4 regions of the Marinobacter sp. EN3 genome follow, and region 1 is predicted to be linked to each of the others. Evidence: predicted binding sites of a transcription regulator. Region 1 holds the regulator's gene; each other region holds the start of a gene.
The links. Region 1 encodes sigma-54, which starts transcription at its own class of promoters, with help from an activator protein. Its sites were predicted from a motif close to ANTGGCATNNANNTTGCTNT; they were not measured.
Positions count from the first base shown of each region.

Region 2: flgB (flagellar basal body rod protein FlgB) is a predicted target of sigma-54. The motif match lies at 3,564-3,583, and genes of this name have one in related genera.
Region 3: glnK (P-II family nitrogen regulator) is a predicted target of sigma-54. The motif match lies at 2,670-2,689, and genes of this name have one in related genera.
Region 4: flgA (flagellar basal body P-ring formation chaperone FlgA) is a predicted target of sigma-54. The motif match lies at 3,629-3,648, and genes of this name have one in related genera.

Region 1 is NZ_AXCC01000025.1:34,206-39,627, reverse strand. Features, by position in the region: gene rapZ (RNase adapter RapZ) at 1-203, opposite strand, end outside; gene ptsN (PTS IIA-like nitrogen regulatory protein PtsN) at 258-728, opposite strand; gene hpf (ribosome hibernation promoting factor) at 817-1,125, opposite strand; gene Q675_RS29410 (RNA polymerase factor sigma-54) at 1,199-2,728, opposite strand; gene lptB (LPS export ABC transporter ATP-binding protein) at 2,917-3,642, opposite strand; gene lptA (lipopolysaccharide transport periplasmic protein LptA) at 3,620-4,186, opposite strand; gene lptC (LPS export ABC transporter periplasmic protein LptC) at 4,170-4,769, opposite strand; gene Q675_RS29390 (KdsC family phosphatase) at 4,766-5,335, opposite strand; gene Q675_RS29385 (KpsF/GutQ family sugar-phosphate isomerase) at 5,335-5,422, opposite strand, start outside.
Region 2 is NZ_AXCC01000021.1:111,013-116,434, reverse strand. Features, by position in the region: gene Q675_RS26935 (ABC transporter permease) at 1-397, shown strand, start outside; gene queF (NADPH-dependent 7-cyano-7-deazaguanine reductase QueF) at 416-1,234, shown strand; gene Q675_RS26925 (adenylate/guanylate cyclase domain-containing protein) at 1,244-2,683, opposite strand; gene Q675_RS26920 (nitroreductase) at 2,857-3,438, shown strand; gene flgB (flagellar basal body rod protein FlgB) at 3,655-4,053, shown strand; gene flgC (flagellar basal body rod protein FlgC) at 4,087-4,536, shown strand; gene Q675_RS26905 (flagellar hook assembly protein FlgD) at 4,554-5,231, shown strand; gene Q675_RS26900 (flagellar hook protein FlgE) at 5,260-5,422, shown strand, end outside.
Region 3 is NZ_AXCC01000052.1:94,638-100,059, forward strand. Features, by position in the region: gene trmB (tRNA (guanosine(46)-N7)-methyltransferase TrmB) at 1-498, opposite strand, end outside; gene Q675_RS33050 (YifB family Mg chelatase-like AAA ATPase) at 570-2,102, opposite strand; gene Q675_RS33055 (accessory factor UbiK family protein) at 2,169-2,420, opposite strand; gene glnK (P-II family nitrogen regulator) at 2,799-3,137, shown strand; gene Q675_RS33065 (ammonium transporter) at 3,205-4,476, shown strand; gene speE (polyamine aminopropyltransferase) at 4,540-5,421, opposite strand.
Region 4 is NZ_AXCC01000021.1:21,824-27,245, reverse strand. Features, by position in the region: gene mnmC (bifunctional tRNA (5-methylaminomethyl-2-thiouridine)(34)-methyltransferase MnmD/FAD-dependent 5-carboxymethylaminomethyl-2-thiouridine(34) oxidoreductase MnmC) at 1-214, opposite strand, end outside; gene Q675_RS26555 (peptidylprolyl isomerase) at 220-828, opposite strand; gene Q675_RS26550 (hypothetical protein) at 1,033-1,776, shown strand; gene Q675_RS26545 (flagella synthesis protein FlgN) at 1,848-2,318, opposite strand; gene flgM (flagellar biosynthesis anti-sigma factor FlgM) at 2,326-2,652, opposite strand; gene flgA (flagellar basal body P-ring formation chaperone FlgA) at 2,781-3,488, opposite strand; gene Q675_RS26530 (chemotaxis protein CheV) at 3,674-4,603, shown strand; gene Q675_RS26525 (CheR family methyltransferase) at 4,639-5,422, shown strand, end outside.

The sequences.
Region 1 (5,422 bases):
TCGGCAGACAGGTTCCGGGCATCAATACTGACGGCCATTTTCTTCAGCCGGCCCGGTGCTTCCTGGGTGGCCGCCTCCCGGGTTAGCGGGAACAGCAAGCCAATGGGCAGGTTGTCGATGCAGTAGAATCCCAGGTCTTCCAGCACATGCAGGGCCGTACTCTTGCCGGAACCGGATCGGCCACTGACGATAATCAGCTTCATGGGACTGTTTCTCCTTCAATCTGCCTGGCAGCCTGTCCAGATATCAGGCTGATCTCAGTGATGACTTTCCGCCATACGCTGGTAAAGGGTCGCGGGATCTTCACTCTGGCGCAGCCGGGCGCAGAAAGTGCTGTCATTGAATCGCTCCGCCAGTTGGCTCAGTAACTCCAGGTGTTCACTGGTGGCTTCTTTGGGGACGATCAGGGCAAACACCAGATCTACCGGCTGGTTATCGATAGCATCAAAGTCTACCGGCTCTTCCAGAGTCATCAGTACGCCGATGACGCGGTCCAGGCCTTCCAGTCGGCAGTGGGGGATGGCAATACCCTCACCGATACCGGTGCTACCCAGGCGTTCGCGGGAGACCAGATTGTTGAAGATCTGGGTGTCGCTGAGGATTTCATCCTGAAAGTGAATCCGTTCAGCGATGAACTCCAGCACACGTTTCTTGCTTGAGGCCGGCACCTTACAGAGGGTCAGTTCAGGGGCAAGAATATTGTCGATGGTCAGGGATGGCTCGCTCATGGATCGACTGCATGTCCGTAAAAAAAAGGCTGCGGCCGGTTAGCCCCGCCGCAGCTCGTTTCATGAAACACCCGGTAAGGTTCGCGCTTCAGCGACCGCCGTTACCGTGCATCCGGTCTACGTTCTTTTCTTTGTGCTTGAGGATCTGACGGTCCAGCTTGTCGACCAGAGCGTCGATTGCGGCGTACATGTCCTCATTTTCTGCCTTTGCGTGAATCTCACCACCAATCACGTGCAGCGTGGCTTCCGCCATCTGGCGCACCTTCTCGACCTCCAGGGTGACCTGGCAGTTACTGATGTGGTCGAAGTGACGCTCCAGCTTCTCGAACTTGGTGTTGACGTAATCCTTCAGAGCGGGAGTCAGTTCTACGTGATGGCCTGAAATGTTGAGTTGCATAGGCGTCTCCTGTTGTCATACTGCCGGCGTGCTTGCCGGATTGCGTGCCAGTGCATCTTGCACCGGCGAAAGTTTAAACCAGGCGTTTTCGTTCGTTCGAGGGAGGAATATGCATGGTCTCCCGGTATTTGGCCACGGTACGCCGCGCCACGTTGATTCCCTGTTCCCCTAGCATGGCTGCAATTTTGCTATCGCTCAATGGCTTTTTCGGGGTTTCCTCGGCAATCAGCTTCTTGATCATCGCCCGGATGGCTGTAGACGAGCATTCGCCGCCCTCGGCGGTGCTGACGTGGCTGGAGAAAAAGTACTTCAGCTCGAAAATACCGCGGGGCGTGTGCATGTACTTCTGGGTGGTAACCCGGGAAATCGTGGACTCGTGCATTTCCACCGCCTGGGCAATGTCAGACAGAATCAAAGGCTTCATGGCTTCTTCACCCTGATCCAGGAACCCTTGCTGGTGTTCAACGATGCGGGTGGCCACTTTCAACAGGGTTTCATTCCGGCTCTGCAGGCTCTTGATGAACCACTTCGCCTCTTGCAGCTGGTCGCGCAGGTAGGTGTTATCGGCACTGCTGTCAGCCCGACGGATCAGCGACGCGTAACTTGCATTCACCCGGATACGCGGAGCGATTTCCGGGTTGAGTTCAACCCGCCATCGGCCTTCGTGTTTGCGTACGATAACGTCCGGGATAACGTAATCCGGTTCGGCCCGATCCACGACATCGCCAGGGCGCGGGTTCAGGCTGGTGATCAGGGCCAGTACCTGTTTCAGCTGGTCTTCCTTGAGCCGGCTGCGACGCAACAGCTGTGCGTAGTCCCGGTTGCCAAGCAGATGCAGGAACTGGGTAACCACCAGTCTCGCCTGGCGCAGCCAGGGGGTATCCGGTGGCAGCTGGTTGAGCTGAATCAGCAGGCATTCCTGGAGATCCCGAGCGAACACGCCTGGCGGGTCGAAGTGTTGCAGGCGGTGGAGTACCGCTTCCACTTCGTCCAGTTCCAACGGGTCTTCTTCGGTTTCGTCCAGCAGGCCTGCGTGAATGTCCTCGATATCAGACGTCAGGTAACCGCGCTCATCCACGGCGTCCAGCAGCGCGTGGGCAATGGCCTGATCCCGCTCGCTCAGGGGCGTCAGGTTCAGCTGCCACTCGAGGTGATCCTGCAGGGTTTCGGTGGGCGAGTTACGGGTTTCGAAATCCGATTCGTGCTCGTCTTCGCCCTTGCTGGCCGGAGCCGGGGCAGACTGGTAGATGTCATCCCAGGCGGTATCCACCGGCAGATCATCCGGGATGTTGTCCGGAATGTCGTTCTCGGACGACCAGTCTGGGCCGTTCTCGGTTTCGTCCCAGTCCGGGCTCGCGTCCTGGTGGCTGTCGTCCTGGTTGGCCTCAGAGCTGGAAGCTTCACTGTGCTCGTGCTCTTCGCGCTCGTCGCCTTCAGGTTGCTCATCGTCCTCTGAGGTTTCCAGCATGGGGTTGGACTCCAGCGCCTGCTGGATTTCCTGCTGGAGATCGAGGGTAGAAAGCTGTAGCAGGCGTATGGCCTGCTGCAGCTGGGGCGTCATGGTCAGACTCTGGCCCAGCTTAAGCTGTAATGAGGCTTTCATAACCATGGCTCAAGATCCATAACTCATGGGCATCCCGGTTGTTGCTTTGCCGGCGCACAGGCCGAAAAAAATGTTGTACGCTGGTTACTTGCCATTGTCTGTGAACAGTATAAGCAAGTTTTTTGCCGAGTTTACTTGCTACAGATCATCAAAACAATCAGACCTCGGATAAACCCTGTTTTATCAGGTCAGAGCCGGAACTCATCACCCAGATACACTTCTTTCACCTGCTGGTTTGCCAGAATGGCTTCGGCATTGCCGGAGGCGATGATGTGGCCGCCGGAAACGATGTAGGCATTCTCGCAGATGTCGAGGGTTTCCCGAACGTTATGGTCGGTAATCAATACGCCAATGCCTTTATCCCGCAGGTGCCGGATAATGTGCTTGATGTCACTGACGGAGATAGGGTCTACGCCCGCGAAGGGTTCGTCCAGCAGGATAAACGCGGGCTCCATGGCCAGCGCCCGGGCGATTTCAACCCTGCGGCGTTCGCCGCCGGATAGCGCCATACCCACGCTGTCACGGATGTGAGTAATATGAAACTCTTCCAGCAACTCTTCCAGCTTGGCTTCCCGTTCCGCCCGACTCATGCCTTTGCGGGTTTCGAGGATGGCCGTGATGTTGTCCCGCACGGTCAGTTTGCGAAACACGGAGGCCTCCTGGGGCAGGTAACCGATGCCCTTGCGGGCGCGCCCATGCATTGGCAGCGGGGTGATGTCCTGGGTGTCGATGGTGATCCGGCCGTGATCCGCAGGCACCAGGCCCACGATCATGTAGAAGCAGGTGGTCTTGCCGGCGCCGTTGGGGCCGAGCAGGCCGACAATCTCGCCGGAGCGAATTTCCAGAGAAACGTCCAGCACCACTTTTTTCTGCTTGTAGCTTTTTGCCAGATTACTGGCCCTGAGAACTGCCATCCGAACCTTTCCCGTCACTGGATTGAGCTGAATTACGAGGCTGAATCACCATTTCCACCCGGCCGGAGCCGCCGTCGGATGGCGTGCCGCCTTCCGCAGTAACAACGCGGCGAACGGTGTCGTAGTGGATGACGTCGCCCCGGAATACGTTGCCGTCTTGTTCAATAACGGCCTGGCGTTCAAAAATAACCAGGTTTTCATCGCCAGACCAGGTGATGTTCAGGGCCTTGGCATCGGTCGTGCCTTCGCCTTCCTGGCCGGGTTGCCGGTAATGGGCGGGGTTGCCGGCGGCTTCAATCCGGCTGACACCCTGTTGGTTGCGGTAAAGTACCACCCGATCCGCGTCCAGTCGGGTTTCGCCCTGAATCAGTTCGACAGCGCCGGTGTAAACGGCCGTTCCGGCGCTTTCATCCAGGCGGGCCGAATCGGCACTGACCTTTATGGGGATGTCGGAATCCAGGTTGAATGCCGATACAGGGCCGGCCAGCAATGCCATGGCCAGAATCACTGGCCGGCAGAAAGATCGTTTACCTGACGGTTTCATATTGTCCCTCTACCCGGGAGTTGAGTTCGAGAATGCGTTCGTCGATCCAGGCTTTCATGCCGGTGGAGCGGGTGACGCCGAAAGGCTCGGTGATGGTCACCGGCTGGTCGGTGTAGACGGTGCCTTCGCTGTTGTCCAGGGTCAGTGCCTCGGTTTCAAGAACGGCTTCGCGGCCCTCGGACTGTCGGGTCAATCGGACGTCCCCCATAAGCTCCAGCTTTTCATTGTTCTGCAGAAGGCTACCTTCATTGGACTCGACGAGCCAAGGGTCGGGGCTGCCCTCACTGAAAAGCCGGGCTCTCGGCGTGTCCAGATGAGCCGTGCCGGTTTCTTCAAACTGTTCAATTCTGGGGCTTGTTAGATCAATCTGGAGGTTGCCTTGTTCATCCCATGCACGGTATTGGCCGCCCACCACAAAGCCGTCGGGTTCTGCGGGCCCCCGCAGGTCGCTGGCGGCATTCCGTGAGCTGACAGGCTCGTCGCTTTGCCACAGCAAAAAAACGGTTGCTGTTACGGTGGCGGCAAGGGCCAGGGCTGTAATCCGCCGTTTGCCACGATCGCCGAAAAGCCGCTCGGTGATCATGCTGGCTCGTCCAGATAGGGGGCAAGAGTGTTGTCCAGATGCCCTTGAGCCCAGAGCAGGAGATCGCAGGCCTCGCGCACAGCGCCCTGTCCACCGTGGCTGCGGGTACAGTAGTCGGCGTGTTGCTGAACCAGCCAGTAGCCGTTGGGTACCGTGATGCCAAGGCCGGCAAAACGCAGCGCAGGCAGGTCGGGCAGGTCGTCGCCCATATAGGCAATCTGTTCCGGCTTAAGGTTCATATCCCGGATCAATTCCAGCAATGCGATTTTTTTGTCTTCGCGACCCTGCATCAGGTGCGGGATGCCCAGATCCGACATCCGCTTTTCCGTGAGGGGCGAGCGCCGTCCGGTAATCACCGCCACGGTGATGCCTGCCTGCATCAGTTGTTTCAGGCCCAGGCCGTCAAGAATGTTGAAGGCCTTGAGTTCATCGCCGCTGGCACTGAAATAGAGGCGGCCATCGCTCATAATGCCGTCCACGTCCAGGGCGATCAGGCGAATGTCCGAGGCTTTGGCCTTCAGGGCTGCGTCCCAGTGGGTTTGTAACGGATGCGCTGTCTGAGTCATCAAATCACTCCGGCCCGCAGCAGGTCGTGCATATTAATAGCGCCCACCAGGGTGCCGTTTGCGTCGGTAACCGGCAAGGCGTTGATC
Region 2 (5,422 bases), on a different contig from region 1:
ATTGCTGTCGCTGGCATTCACCCAGTTGAGTATTCATAACCTGCTGATGGTGATCATCACGGTGATTCTCACGTCGGCGCTGTTCTCTCTGGGTGGCTTCATCAACGCCATGCTGGCGACCAAGTTTGATGACATTTCCATTGTCCCGACCTTTGTGCTGACGCCGCTGACTTACCTTGGGGGTGTGTTCTACAGCATCGACATGCTGCCGTCGTTCTGGCAGGGCGTGTCCATGGCGAATCCGATCCTGTATATGGTTAACGGTTTTCGCTTCGGCATACTGGGTGTTTCGGACGTTAATCCGTTCGTGTCTCTTGGTATGATTCTGGTTTTCATCGTCTTGCTGGCGGCGGTTGCCTTGCGCATGCTTGCCCGTGGCAAGGGCATTCGACACTGATTTAATTCCGGAACTGATATGGCTCTTGATAACGCGCCACTGGGCAAGTCCAGTGAATACCCTGATCAGTATGATCCGTCTCTGCTGTTCCCGGTGGCCCGGGAAGAAAACCGCCGGCGAATCGGCCTGGACGATGGTCGCTGGCCCTGGTTTGGCGAGGACATGTGGCAGGCGTGGGAAATCTCCTGGCTGAAGCCCGGCGGTGTACCGGCCGTGGCCTGGGGAGAAATCCGGTTTCCTGCGGCATCGCCTGCCATTATTGAGAGCAAATCCCTGAAGTTGTATCTGAACTCTCTGAATCAGGCGGTGTTCTCGTCTCCGGATCAAGTGGCCGAGACCATTACCCAGGATCTTTCGAGTGCCTGTGGTGCGGCGGTGGATGTGACGCTTCTGAGTGTGGATGACTCAGCGCCTGCAATCGGCCGGCCCGAAGGATACGAGTTGATCGATGATGAAACGCTAGAGCAGGTGGCCTACGACTATGCGCCTGAGTCGCTGACAACCAGCGAGCCGGTGGTCAGTGAAGGCTTGTGTTCACATCTTCTGAAAAGCAACTGTCCAGTGACCGGCCAACCCGACTGGGCCACGGTACTGATTCGCTATTCCGGGAGGAAGATTGATCGGGCAGGGTTGCTGCGCTATATCGTGAGCTTCCGTCAGAAACAGGATTTTCACGAACATTGTGTTGAAACCATCTTTACTGACTTGATGGCGAGGTGTCAGCCGGAATCCTTGATGGTGTGCGCCCGTTACACCCGGCGTGGTGGCCTGGATATCAACCCCTGGCGCAGCACATGTGCTGAAGATGGTCCGGGGCCGCGGCTGGTTAGGCAGTAGCAGGCTCGGCTATTCGGTATCGTCTTCCTGACGCAGTCGGTCGGCTGCGTCTTCGAGGGCGCTGAGTATGGCTTTGCGCTCCCGTTCGGTGACCTTATCGGAATCCAGGTACATGGCAAAGCCGCTGTGTTCGTGTTCCAGGAAGCTACGGTGAGGCCCCATGTCGCGCCGGAAATCCACCACCTCGTAGATGGGCACCGGCTTGCCAAAGCCTTTTACGGTAATCTCGCCCTTGTCCCGGCACATAATGCGGTCTTTGATCAGCGAGAAGGTCTCATACGACACCAGAATCTCGCCTGGTTCCGCCAGGGACTCCAGTCGGCTGGCGAGGTTCACTTCCTTGCCGATAATGGTGTAATCCATCCGGTTTTCGGCGCCGAAGTTACCAACCGTGGTGTAGCCGGTACTGATGCCCATGCGGATTTCCAGGGGCGTCTTGATGCCCAGGCTGCGCCATTTCTGGCGCATGATCTTCATGTGTTTGCGCATCTCGATGGCCATGGACACACACGAGAACGCATCTTCTTTCTGGCCGCGACTGGTCGGATCGCCAAAGAACACCATGATGGAATCGCCGACAAACTTGTCGATGGTGCCGCCGTATTTCAGGGCGACCTCTGACATTTCGTTGAAGTAGTGATTCAGAAGCTCGGTAAGGGCTTCCGGCTCCATCTCCTCCGACAGTTCAGTAAAGCCTTTTATGTCTGAGAAAAACACTGCCAGTTTCTTGCGCTGGGTTTCAAGCCGAACATCCCGTTCCCCGGTAAAGATGGACTGCCAGACCTGAGGCGACAGGTATTTCGAGAGCTTGTGGGACAGGGCGATGGACTGTTCCCGCTGGTTCTGAATCTGGGTCTTTGCCAGCAGCAGGGCCCGGGCCTGCTGGTGTGAGTAATAGGCGGTAACGCAGATGTACGTGCCTGTGGCCAAAATGGCGACGATGCTGGTGAGCAGGGGGGCTTCCAGATTGGCGGCGGTGCCGGTTGCCGCCACTGTGGCGGCCATGGCGGCAGACATGAGCGCTGTGCCGAACAACCATTGCCTGACGCCGCCCACGATCAGACAGCTGAACATCAGCATCAGGACAACCGATACCGACGGAATGGCGATCAATCCGATCAAGCCAATAAAGCTGCCTCCGATTATGCAGTCGAGGAACAGCATTTTTTGCCGAATCCGGGCTGAACGTCGCAGGAAGGTTCGCCGTGTAAGCACGTGCGCGAGGTGTGGCCAGATCAGAGCGCCAGCCACCATCCAGAGAAGCAATTGGGGAAACACATCCTGAAGGACACCCGTGACAATAATGGCGGCAGTGGCGGTGTAGGCCAGTATCCGACCGTTGTAATCGGGCATCGGTGGAATCGCCACCGTGTGGTCGTAGATGTCGCCTTGCCCCAGCTTGCCGGTATTGCCGGTTATGCTGCGTAATTCAGCGGGTGCGCTCATCATTTTCAGAACCGGATCCTTCCGATAAGTATGTCGCTCATTGTATGCTGCCGATTCTTTATAATTGTTGGTTTGAACTACGACTAAAGATTAACAGCATTACGTAGAACTCACAATTCATCGGGGCCGCTTCCGGCCCAACCGAAAATCATGCAACCAATCAACAGCGAGACTGTATGAGTTCGATAACCCGTTTTATTCTGGATCGTGCTTCGGAGCCCCGTTTGCAGGCACCGGCACCACCGGTGTCTGTGGTTGATCAGGCCTTCCGGTGCGCGGCCCGGGCCCCGGATCATGCGTTGTTGAGGCCCTGGCGTTATCTCGTGATAGAGGGGGAAGGCCTGGCAGCTCTGGGCGACCTGTTTGCTGAATGCTGCCCGCCGGACGCTTCTGATAAGGAGCGTGAGAAGGCCCGGAATGCTCCGGCTCGTGCACCCATGATTATTGTCGGTATTGCGTCGCCCCGTCATCATCCGAAGGTGCCGGAGGTGGAGCAGGTAATGTCGGCAGCGGCCGGTATGAGTTTTATCTCCCTGGCGCTGAATGATGCCGGCTACGGCGCCATGTGGCGAACCGGGCCTGTGGCTTATCATCCGTCGCTGCATGACGGTCTTAGGCTGCTGCCGGGCGAGTCCATTATCGGTTTCCTCTATACCGGTACCGTTGCCAGTGAGAAACCATCGGTGCCCCGGCCCGATACCAAAGAGTATGTCTCAAGGTGGGCCGCGCCAGGGCGCACTTCCCCCTGGCAAGTCTGAGCCTCGATCAGCGGCAAGTCCGCCTGGGGAAACCCGTTGCCGCCCTCGTTGCGTTTAACCGGAATTTGCCGCTCATTTATTAGACAGCCCTCTTCGAAGCCCGCATTACAGCGGGCTTTTTCAATTCTGGCACTCTGCTTGCTTTAATCACTTCAGAACGCAAAACCGGCAAGTTCACAGGTTCAGCCTGGTCGGTGCAAAGATCTGGAGGCAGTAATGGCTATTACATTCGACAAAGCGCTTGGTATTCATGAGCACGCGCTGCAGGCGCGGGTCAAGCGGGCCGAAGTGCTGGCGAACAACTTGGCAAATGCCGACACCCCGGGCTACAAAGCCCGCGACGTGGATTTCCAGGCGATGATGCAGAAGGCGCAGGATTCCATGACGGGCTTTGGTATGACCACGACCCACAGTGGCCATATGGACACCTCCAGCCCTGGCGCTGACGGCGAGCTGCTGTACCGTACCCCGCACCAGCCATCAATTGATGGCAATACCGTGGATGCGCAGGCCGAGCAGACCCGTTTCATGCGCAACGCCATGGATTACCAGGCCAGCTTCCAGTTCCTGAGTAGTCGGTTTTCCGGCCTGACCAAGGCGCTGAAGGGCGAATAAGCCGCAGTCCGTACGAGATTGAAGGAGATTGTCATGTCACTGGGTAACATTTTCGACATCGCCGGTTCCGGCATGACCGCACAGTCACTGCGGCTCAACACCACCGCGTCTAACATTGCCAACGCAGAAACCGCCAGTTCGAGCACGGATACAACGTACCGTGCCCGCAAACCGGTGTTTGCCGCTATTCAGCAGGCCATGCTGAACCCTGATCAGCAGGGATTTGGTATTGGTTCCGAAGAGGGGGCCGGGGCAGGTGTTCGCGTTGAGGGGATTGTCGAGAGCGATGCAGAACTGCAGATGCGCTATGAGCCGAATCACCCTGCCGCGAACGAGGAAGGGTACGTTTATTACCCCAACGTGAACGTGGTTGAGGAAATGGCGGACATGATGTCGTCGTCCCGCAGTTTTCAGATGAATGTGGATGTCATGAACACCGCCAAATCCATGATGCAGCGAATTCTGACACTGGGTCAGCAGTAACAAGTGAGGATTAAGCCATGAGTGCAGTGAATTCCGCAGCCGCCTCAGACGTGCTGAGCCAGTACCAACTGAACCAGGAGGGCAAGACCCCTGGTGGCAACGAGCTGGGTAAAGACGCGTTTATGGAGCTGATGCTGGCGCAGCTCAAGAATCAGAACCCACTGGAGCCGCAGGACAACGGCGATTTTATCGCCCAGTTGGCCCAGTTCAGTTCACTGGAAGAAATGCAGAATCTGTCGGGCAGTGTCGACGATGTGGTTGGTCAGTTCCGGTCCAGCCAGGCCTTGCAGGCCTCGGCGATGGTAGGCAAAACCGTTCTGGCACCCTCCAGTGTGGGCATTCTGGGTAGCGAAGGCGAGATAACTGGCACCATTCAGGTGCCGGCTTCCACGGGTGGGCTGCGACTGTCGGTCATGAATCAAAGCGGTGAGTTAGTTCGCCAGATTGATATGGGCAGCAGCCAGGCTGGTGTGGTGTCGTTCCAGTGGGATGGGCAAGACGGCAACGGCAATCCTTTGCCGCCCGGCCCCTACTCGATTGTGGCGCAGGGCTCCTATCCCTCCGGATCGGAGCAGTTGGCGACCATGGTGAGCGCCAATGTCGACAGTGTGTCGTTGGGGCAGGGTGGTTCCATTACTCTGAATCTGGCCGGAATGGGCTCCATTCCGCTGTCTGAAGTCAAACAAATCAACTGATCCGGTGTCAGACCAGGAGGTATAAGTCATGGCATTTAACACAGGTTTGAGTGGTCTGCGCGCCGCTTCGGTGGATCTGGATGTCACCGGTAACAACATCGCCAACGCCAGTACCGTCGGCTTCAAAAGTAGCAAGGTACAGTTCGGTGATTTGTACGCCAGTGGTTTCCTGAGTGCCGGTACCAATCCGA
Region 3 (5,422 bases), on a different contig from region 1:
ATGGCGGATGCGCTGTACAAATTCCGGCTGGATCAAGCGGCGCTTGTGATGCTTTTTCTTGTGCCACGGGTCCGGAAAGAACACCATCACCCGATCCAGACAGGCATCCGGCAGACACAGGTCAATCACATCATTGGCATCAATGCTGTATACCCGCACATTCTCAAGACCACGCGATTCCACTTCTTTCAACAAGGCGCCGACGCCAGGCAGGTGCACTTCCACGCCGATAAAATCCTGCTCGGGTGCCGCTTCGGCCATATCGGCAAGGGATTTGCCCATCCCGAAACCGATCTCCAGGTTGAGCATGTTATCGCGGCCAAACACCTCACGGGGGTCGATCATGCCATTGTCACGGCTCAGTCCGTACTTGGCCCAGTTGCGATCGAAGGCCTTCTTCTGACCTTCGGTCATCCGCCCCTGGCGCAGTACAAAGCTGCGAACACCGCGGCGTGTGGTGACCGGATTCGTATCCTGAGTCTCGTTCTGGTCAGTCATTCTGCGTCCTCAAGCTTCAAAGCGGATCTCGTGGAATAAATCTGGCACACAGTTTACCAGAGTCAGTAGCTTCAGGCGGAGACAACCGACCCCTGGCCAGTCTGACGGTCGAGTTGGCGGTAACCCAGCGCCTCCATCAGGTGCGACTGGCTCAGGTGTTCAGCACCCTCCAGATCCGCCAGGGTGCGGGCCAGTCGTAATATTCGATGGAGCGCCCGGGCCGACAACCCCAGTCGCTCCATGGCCCGGGTCAACAACCGCTCACTGGCGGCATCCAGCCGGCAAGCCTGATCCAGCAACGCTCCCGAGAGGGCCGAGTTGAGCATCCCACGAGCCTCCTGCCGGGCCCTGGCAGCCAGAACCCTGGCCCTGACACTGGCGCTACTCTCACCGGACACCCCGGAACCGAGCAAGACCTCTCCGGACTGCACCGGAACTTCCACATGCAGATCGAACCGATCCAGTAACGGCCCCGAGATCTTTGCCCGATAACGCATCACCTGTGCCGGCGTGCACTGGCACTCGATATTGGGGTGACCACTGTAACCACACGGGCATGGGTTCATGGCGGCCACAACCTGAAATCGCGCTGGGAAAGTGACCTGCCGCGCCGCCCGGCTGATGGAGATTTCGCCTGTTTCCATAGGCTCCCGCAGCACTTCCAGGACCCGCCGTTCAAACTCCGGCAGTTCATCGAGAAACAACACCCCCCGGTGCGCCAGAGAGATCTCGCCCGGGCGAGGACTGCTGCCACCGCCCACCAGCGCCACCGCAGACGCCGTGTGATGAGGCGCCCTGAATGGTGGCTGACGCCAGCCACCTGGCTTTAGCGGCTGGCCCGCAACGGAATGCACGCTGGCCACCTCCATGGCTGCCTCATCTGGCAAACCTGGCAGAATGCCCGGTAACCGGCTCGCCAGCATACTTTTACCGGTTCCGGGAGGGCCGAAAAACAGCAGATTGTGACCGCCAGCTGCGGCCACCTCCAGCGCCCGACGGGGCACTTGCTGGCCTCGCACCTCTGAGAGATCGGCCACAGACACCGCTGCGGCACCGTCTCCCGGCGTTTCAGATCGAGGAACAGGAACCAGTCTGGCACGGCCCGCCAGATGCTCACATACTGACAGCAGATGGCTGGCGGCAAGCACATCATCACGGCTGGCAAGGGCAGCTTCCTCGGCGTTGTCCTGAGGTAGCAACAGCGAACGGCCTGCTTCGCGAGCCGCCAGTACCGCGGGCAATATCCCCTTGAGGGGCCGAAGCGCACCATCCAGGGACAGTTCTCCGAGAAACTCGTGGCTTTCGAGGCTTTCGGGGGGAATCTGGCCGGAGGCGGCCAGGATGCCCAGGGCAATGGGCAAATCAAAACGGCCACCTTCTTTGGGCAGGTCAGCAGGCGCGAGGTTGATGGTGATTCTACGGGCGGGGAATTCGAAACCGGCATTCAGCAGTGCACTGCGAACCCGATCCTTGCTTTCCCTCACTCCGGTTTCCGGCAGCCCGACGATGGATAATGCCGGCAGGCCACCAGACAGGTGCACCTCAACGGTAACCGGGGGAGCAGACACGCCAATGCTGGCGCGCGAATGGACAATAGCGAGCATGACAACCTTCCATGGCACAGAACAATCAGTCGTTGCGGGCAGCGACCCTGCCGCCCGGGCAAACCATCAGGAACTCTGGCGTTGCTCCAGTTCGGCAACACGTTTTTCCAGGGCCTCAACCTTTTCACGGGTTTTCATCAGGACCGCCTGCTGGGCATCAAATTCTTCCCGGGTCACCAGCTCCAGCCGGGACAGAACCGACATCACCGTGGCCCGGGCCTGGGTTTCAAAATCTTCCCGGGCTGCCCGAGCCATATCGGGAACAAACTGGCCAAACTGACCCTGCAACTGAGAAAAAATTTCCTGGGGCCCTTTCATCAATCACCTCTCGTATCGGTTTTTCGGCGATATCAGACTATTTTCCGTGTCGCCGGGGTGTTTGCGGGAGTGTATCACACCCTACCCCCTGCCATACTGTACCCGGTCGGCATTATAATGGCCGCGGCCGATGGCCCGACTGCGCTGTTTTGAGACAATCGCAGGCACAATGCACCACAACAGTGCATCAAGCTGCGCCATTTCGGCACAGACAATAATTAAGAGTTTGTTTTAAAAGCTATTTTTTGCGTTGGCATACCCGATGCTAAAGCCCTCGTACGCAATCCGCACAATTGATGTGCGAGGTGGCAGCATCCCGAACTCAACAACCGGCCGACGGGCCCTCACTGTTGGGACGGCTTTACCAAGGAGAAAGCAATGAAACTTGTGACAGCGATCATCAAGCCTTTCAAATTGGATGATGTCCGTGAGGCACTATCCGAGATTGGCGTACAAGGCGTAACCGTCACTGAAGTCAAAGGCTTCGGTCGGCAGAAAGGCCACACAGAGCTCTATCGTGGCGCGGAATACGTGGTGGATTTCCTGCCCAAGGTCAAAGTGGAGATCGCCATTGGCGACAACCTGCTGGACCAGGTCATCGAAGCCATCACCAAGGCAGCCAATACCGGCAAGATCGGCGACGGCAAAATATTCGTGACTGAACTGGAACAGGCTATCCGGATCCGGACAGGCGAAACCGGCGAAGAAGCGGTCTGATCCAGAACTGACACCCAGCCAACGCAAAAAACTTATAACCTGAAGAGCCTTGTGCGGAGGGCTTCCTATGGAAAGCAATCTCTTTCACCTGCAGTATGCAATAGATACCTTTTATTTTCTCGTGTGTGGCGCATTAGTCATGTGGATGGCCGCAGGCTTTGCCATGCTCGAGTCCGGCCTGGTGCGTGCTAAAAACACCACCGAAATCCTGACCAAGAACGTCGCGCTCTTTGCCGTGGCCTGCACCATGTACCTGGTGTGCGGTTACGCCATCATGTACGGCGGTAACGTCTTCCTCTCCGGCATCGCCGATGTGGACGTGGACGGCGTACTGGGTGACTTCGCCACCCGTGAAGACGGCTTCACCGGCGGCTCCATCTACTCAGCGGCCTCTGACTTCTTCTTCCAGGTCGTGTTCGTGGCCACCGCCATGTCCATCGTGTCCGGCGCGGTTGCCGAGCGCATGAAGCTGTGGGCGTTCCTGGTATTCGCGGTCTTCATGACTGGCTTTATCTACCCGCTGGAAGGCGCGTGGACCTGGGGTGGCGCCGATGTGTTCGGTATGTACAACCTCGGTGATCTTGGCTTCAGTGACTTCGCCGGCTCCGGCATCGTACACATGGCAGGTGCCGCTGCGGCCCTGGCTGGTGTATTGCTGCTTGGCCCGCGTAAAGGCAAATACGGCCCCAACGGTGAAATCCGTGCCTTCCCGGGCGCCAACATGCCGCTGGCCGCTCTGGGTACCTTCATCCTGTGGATGGGCTGGTTCGGTTTCAACGGTGGTTCTGTACTGAAACTCGGCGACGTCGCCAGTGCCAACTCCGTGGCCATGGTGTTCCTGAACACCAACGCAGCCGCTGCCGGTGGCGCTATTGCCGCCCTGATCACCGCTCGCCTGATGTTTGGCAAGGCTGATCTGACCATGCTGCTGAACGGTGCGATCGCCGGTCTGGTAGTAATCACCGCCGAGCCATCCACCCCGAGCGCGCTGACAGCCACTATCTGGGGCGCCCTGGGCGGCATCCTGGTGGTACTGAGCATCGTCACTCTGGACAAGCTACGCATCGACGATCCGGTCGGCGCCATCTCTGCCCACGGTGTCTGTGGTCTGCTGGGCCTGCTGCTGGTACCGGTTACCAACGGCGATGTCAGCTTCAGCGGCCAGATCATCGGCGCCCTGACCATCTTTATCTGGGTATTCGTAGCCAGCCTGGTCGTCTGGGGTATCCTGAAGGCTGTCATGGGCATCCGTGTGACCGAAGAGGAAGAGTACGAAGGTGTCGACCTCTCCGAATGCGGTATGGAAGCCTATCCGGAGTTTGTCAGCGGCAAGCAGTAACACCGCTACCTACCGGAACAAAAAAGGGCGCCCTTGTGGCGCCCTTTTTCTTTAGCCTCCGGTTCAACCCTCTTCCGGGCGAACCTCATCTTCCAGCGCATCCACCATAAACTGCGGCATGGCCAAGGCACCGTGGTGCACCCCGGCATTGTAGTAACGGGTGACAAAGGGGCGGTTGTTGGCATCTTCCTCGCGGAAATACTTCAGCGGGTTTTCCTTGCTGCCCATGGTGCAGCTCCACCAGCCCGTGGGGTATACCGGCTGGGGGAATGGCAATGTCTGCACATGGCCAAAACCGGCTTTGTGCATGTCATCGTGAATGTCCTTGATGATGGTATTGGTGTGCAGCAGGGGGGATTCGCTCTGCTGCACGATGATACCGCCCTCCCTCAGGGCCAACATGGCATCGCGATAGAAATCCAGTGCGAACAGGCCTTCCGCAGGACCCACCGGGTCGGTACTGTCGATAATCAGCACATCAATGCTGTTCGGCTCGATATCACGCATCCACTGGATGCCATCACCGAAAAAGAAGTTGGCACGGGGGTCGCCATTAGCTTCGCACAGTTCTGGAAAATACTTCTCAGACATGCGGGTTACCCGCTCATCGATCTCCACCTGCCAGGCTTCCTGCACTCCAGGGTGTTTCAGCACTTCTTTCAGGGTGCCGCAGTCGCCACCACCGACGATGACCACTTTTTTCGGGTCCTTGTGGGTGAACAACGCAGGATGGGTCATCATTTCGTGGTACAGGAAATTGTCCCTGGTGGTCAGCATCACACAGCCGTCCAGAACCATCAGGTTGCCGAAGGTTTCGGTTTCATAGATTTCGAGTTTCTGAAATGGCGTCTGCTCTTCATGGAGCTTGCGCTTTACCTGCAGGGAAAAAGCGGTGCCCTGGTCCTGAAATACCTCGGTGAACCAGCCTTCGTTCAATGCGGTCATG
Region 4 (5,422 bases), on a different contig from region 1:
CGAAACCGGTCTCCGCGATCACAAAATGGCTGTTGCTGTTCAGTGCTGCGAATCGCCCGGGCAGTTCATTTCTGTCGATGAACACATAACGGGTCTCGGCCAGTCCGTCATCTCGGCTGAAATAGACATCGCCAAAGCGGGCCGATTCAGGCACTCCGTCTCGCCATATCAGTTCCGCCGGTTCCATGGCCGGCGGAAGAAGGTCGGGGGTCATGGGGCTCAGTTGTCTTTCGTGATTTCTTCGGCGGACTCGATAATGACCGGGCTCACCGGGACATCGGCCATGCCACGCTGGTAGCCGGTCTGAACCCCTGCGATACGATCAATTACACCCATGCCCTCGGTAACCTTGCCAAAAACGGCATAGCCCGGGCCTCGCACTCCGGCATTCAGGAAATCATTGTTGGCCACATTAACGAAAAACTGGCTGGTGGCAGAATCCGGCGCATTGGTCCGGGCCATAGCGATGGTGCCGCGAAGGTTGGGCAGGGTGCTGGTGGCTTCGTTCACAATCGGGGCTCTGGTTTGTTTGCGTCCAAGATTCTCATCGAATCCGCCGCCCTGGACCATGAAGCCGGGAATCACACGGTGAAAGATGGTGCCGTCGTAAAATCCGTTGTTTACGTAGGCCAAAAAGTTTTCAACGGTTTTTGGAGCGACGTCGGGCCGCAGCTGAAGCACGAATGCGCCTTCCGTCGTCACAAAGCGGACCTCCGGAAGTGCTGTTTCTTCGCTCTGGGCCATGGCTGGTGAGGTGGTCAGCAGAGTGGCAACGAAGGCAAACAGGACAGACATCACAATCGAGATGTGTTTTACGGTATTTGTCATTTTAAGGCAGCTCTCTGTTACAGGTGGTGACCAGAATACTGAGATAATCCGGTTATTACGAAGTTTGAGCAGATCTTAACAGATCATTACGCCATTAAGGGTAAATCAGAACAGCATGCTCAGAGGTTGTGGGCTACGCTTCACTTGATTGTTGAATACCGGGCCGGGTTGTACGGTGATCACTGATACTGCAGGAGGAATCTGGTGAGAATCCGTCAGGGTTTTGAAGAGAAATCCCGGCTTGGCCGGTTGCTGATCAATCGTGGCTATCTGTCTGAAGGTCAGCTGGAAGAAGGACTTCGTGCTCAAAGGGAAACCGGCCAGCGCCTCGGTGAGGTGTTAATCGCTGCCGGCTGGATCTCAGAGCGGGAGCTCCACCGGGTACTCAAGCATCAGTCCCGTTACCGTAACGCAGCGGCACTGGTTACCATGGTCACTCTGCCATTTCAGCCCCTGGTTTCACTGGCGTCCAGCAACACCAACGCAGGGCAGATTGGCGCTGAAGCGGGCGAGCTCTATGCACGGGGCGATCTCACGCCCTTGTCGGAAGAAGAAATGTCAGGGGTGTCTGCTCAAAGCGGTATCGGCCTGATGGAGCGCCTGGAGGCGGTTTCTTCCATGCCTGGCAGCGCCAGGGACAATCCCTCAGGTGACTCTCCCGATGTCGACGTGGTGGAAGGAATCAGGTTGGCGGCCAACGTGTTCGTGCCGGTGCTCAGCTTTCTGGATTCCGACCTTACGATTTCGGGTGTGCATTACCGGGACTCAGAGCCTCGCTACTCGCTGCAGGAAGACGGAGGCCTGCGGCTGGCATTTCCTGAGCGTATTGAGGAAATCCGGATGGACAACATTCGTGTGATGGGCGGGCAAACACCGCCCATGGGCAATGTCAGTATCCGGGATATCCGCTTTCACCCCGATTCGCAGATGACCATTTACACGCGCTGAAAGCCGTGCCCTGAAACGAAAAATGCCCGGAAAATCTCCGGGCATTTTATTTTCTCTGGGCGCTTGGTGTATCAGGCACTGGCCAGAATATTGGTGCTTGAGACGTTGGTCTGCTGGCCTTTGGCGCCATAGAGCTTCTGCTGGGCGGAAGCGCCTCGGAAGATGTCGGTAAGGCGTGACAGGCGCTTTTGCAGATGCCCAAGGATTCGGCCGTTGTTCTGGTTCACAGCCTGACATTCGCGCAAGTGGGTGTCTGCGTCTTTCCAGAGTTGGTGGAGCTCATCCATGCCCGCGGCCCGAATGAATCGTGATGGCTCTCCTGCGTTGGGCTTGTAGCCCATATTCACCAGCAGGTGAATTTTCTTTTTGGCGCGTTCACGAACGCCTTCAAGAATCTGGTTCTTCCGGCTGGTCATTTCTTGCAGGGGCTGGATATCCGCAGAGGAGAGCACGGATTTTTCCTGGTGGAGAAGTTCCGCCAGCAGCTCAAGCTGGCGGATATCTTCCTGAAGAATCGCTTTCAACTGTTCATGTGCGTTCATGCTTTACTCACCCGAAAATGCTTTTATCCATCTCAAGCATTTTCTGGGCCAGTTTCTGAGCATCTACCTTGTAGGTGCCGTTCTCAAGAGCAGAACGAATCTGTTCGATACGATCATCGTCCATTTCGGGGTAATCCCCCAGCTTCTGCTCAAGTTGCTTCAGGTTTTTTGCCTGATTGCTCAGGTTCACATTTTCACCGCGGGCAGCGGGGCTTTGGGCCTTGGCTTGTTCGCCAGTTGTCGCCTGTGAGCCCTGGTTGCCTGTGGCTTTGTCGGCCGTGGTGCGAGTGGTGTTGACCTGGCCTGGGCCAATTCCATTTAAGTCAACTGACATATCAATACCTGCTTGCCTGGGGCCACATCAAAGTGGCGTATTCGGGTTTATATCTACTTAACGGCAAATCCGCGCCATACTTTAGTTACAAAACGGAAAACATTTGCCGCTTTTGCTACTTTGCTGCCTTACATCGGAATTTCGACCCGCCCGGGGCCAACCGCACGGGCTTTGACTGTCCGGGACGAGCGGAGATTCTCTACCAGAACCTGCTCTCCAACCCCTGCACTCGCCAGTGCTTTACCGCGAGAAGACACCGAAAATGAGCCTGAACGCGCGGTGATAATAACATGATCGCCCCGCTCAATCGCGTTGGGGGCTTCAAGGAGATCCGGGGTCATTACCGTGCCGGCATTCACCGGGCGGCGCATCATCATCCCTGAAATGGACTCTTTGCGGGTGAGTACTCCGCGGCGACTGGCGTTGATCTGAACCGAATTTACGGTTACCAGATCCTGTGTCAAACGCTCCCCGCGCGCCAGGGGGCGAGCCGCTACCAGGGCAGGGCCATGAACCTCAACGCTGGTGGTCACGTACATTTTCCAGGGGCGTTCACCACTACACGATACCAGCACAGACGGGCTGGTGGTTTGTAGAGGATCGCCCGCAAATTCGGTGTTCAGCCCCTGATCGCAGGCGGCAAGGGCGATGCGGCTGTCGATAGCGCCGACTTCATAGCTGCTTTCATAGCCCTCGGCTGCAAGGGTTTCGGACCACCTGACCAGAAACGTCTGGGCGGCGTTACGGATGGTTTCAGCAGTGGTACGTTCTGAAGACTGAGTGACCGGGCTCAGTAAAAGGCACAATGCAGCCAAAAAGATGATTCGCATACGCACCGGTTTGTCCTATGCTGTCTGTATCTGTGTGTTTTGTCGAAATTCGTTAAGGATTCGGGTTCTTGGGCCGTTAACCCTTAACAGGTCTGCAGGCGTCAAAGAATTGTCTTGGACATGCCTGAAACCACCTTACAATGATTTAAGCAATATTGATGCCGGTATAGGCACGCCAGGAGTAAAGCATCATGGCAGGGGTATTAGACAGCGTTAACCAACGCACCCAGCTGGTCGGTCAGAACCGGCTCGAACTCTTGCTGTTCCGTTTACGGGGGCAGCAGATGTACGGCATCAACGTATTCAAGGTCAAAGAGGTGCTTCAGTGCCCCAAGCTGTCATCGATTCCCAACAGCCGGAGCGTGGTTCGAGGGGTTTCCCACATCCGCGGTGAAACCATTCCGATTATCGATCTGAGTATGTCGATTGGCTTGCCGGGTATACCGCAGGAACAGCTGTCCACCAGTTTCGTGATCATCACGGAATACAACCGTAAAACTCAGGGCTTTCTGGTAACGGGCGTAGACCGGATTATGAATATGAACTGGGAAGACATTCTGCCTCCACCGAAGGGTGCCGGAAAGGATGTCTACCTCACGGCGGTTACCAAGATTGACGATAAACTTGTAGAAATCATAGATGTAGAAAAGATTCTTGCAGAAGTTTCTCCGCTCAGGGAAGATGTGACGGAAGAGCTGGTCAGCCGAAGTGCGGAACGGGTTCCCGGCCATTTGCCCGTGCTGGTTGTGGATGATTCTTCCGTGGCTCGCAGGCAGATTGAGCGCTGTTTGACCGCTATCGGAATGGAAGTGGTTACCAAAAACGACGGCAAGCAGGCGCTACAGTATCTCAAGGAGATTACCCAGGACGGTTCAAAAGCAAGCGACCACCTGTCTTTGATTATCTCTGATGTTGAGATGCCGGAAATGGACGGCTACACCCTGGTTACCAGAATCAAGGAAGATCCGGCGCTGAAAGAAATGTATATCATGCTGCATACCTCGCTGAGTGGCGTCTTTAACCGGGCGATGGTGCAGAAAGTGGGCGCAGACGATTTCATGGCGAAATTCAGCCCGGATGAGCTGGCCGAGCGAGTAATGGAGATTATTGATCAGCACTAGTGCTCGGCTGACGGTTTCACCCACGAAGAGATCCAATGAAAGCGGACATGACGCCCCAGGAATACGAAGCCTTTAAAAAGTTCCTGCAGGATGCGTGCGGCATTCTGCTGGGTGATAACAAGCAGTACCTTGTGAAGAGCAGGCTTCGGCGGATACTCGAAGAAAACAGCCTGAACTCCCTTGGAGAGCTTCTCGAACGATTGCAGAGGCCTGGTCGGGCGGGTTTGCGCGAAGTGGTCATCGATGCGATGACCACCAACGAGACGCTGTGGTTTCGGGATAATCATCCGTTCCGGATTCTGCAGGAAAAGCTCTTGCCGGAGTTCGCCGAGCGAAATTCACTCCAGCCCCTGAGAATCTGGTCTGCCGCCTGTTCTACTGGCCAGGAGCCGTATTCTGTAGCCATGGTGGTGGACGAGTTCCGCCGTACCCGGCCTGGTAAGCTACGGGATGTAAAAATCACCGCAACGGACATCTCCAAAAGCGTGCTGGAAGTTGCCCGCCGTGGCGAATACGAAATGATCGCCATCGGCCGGGGGCTTTCCCCGGAGCGCCAGAAACACTTTTTTACCCCCTCGGCCAACGGTGGGTGGCAGATTCGCCCGCAAATCAAGTCCATGGTGGAATTCAAGGAATTGAACCTGCTGGACCGATACATGCTGGGCAAGTTCGACATCATCATGTGCCGAAATGTGCTGATCTATTTCTCGGCGGATCTGAAAAAGGACATCCTTACCCGGCTGCATGGGGCGCTGAACCCCGGGGGCTACCTGATTCTCGGGGCCTCCGAGTCTTTGAACGGGCTTCCCAACCTCTATG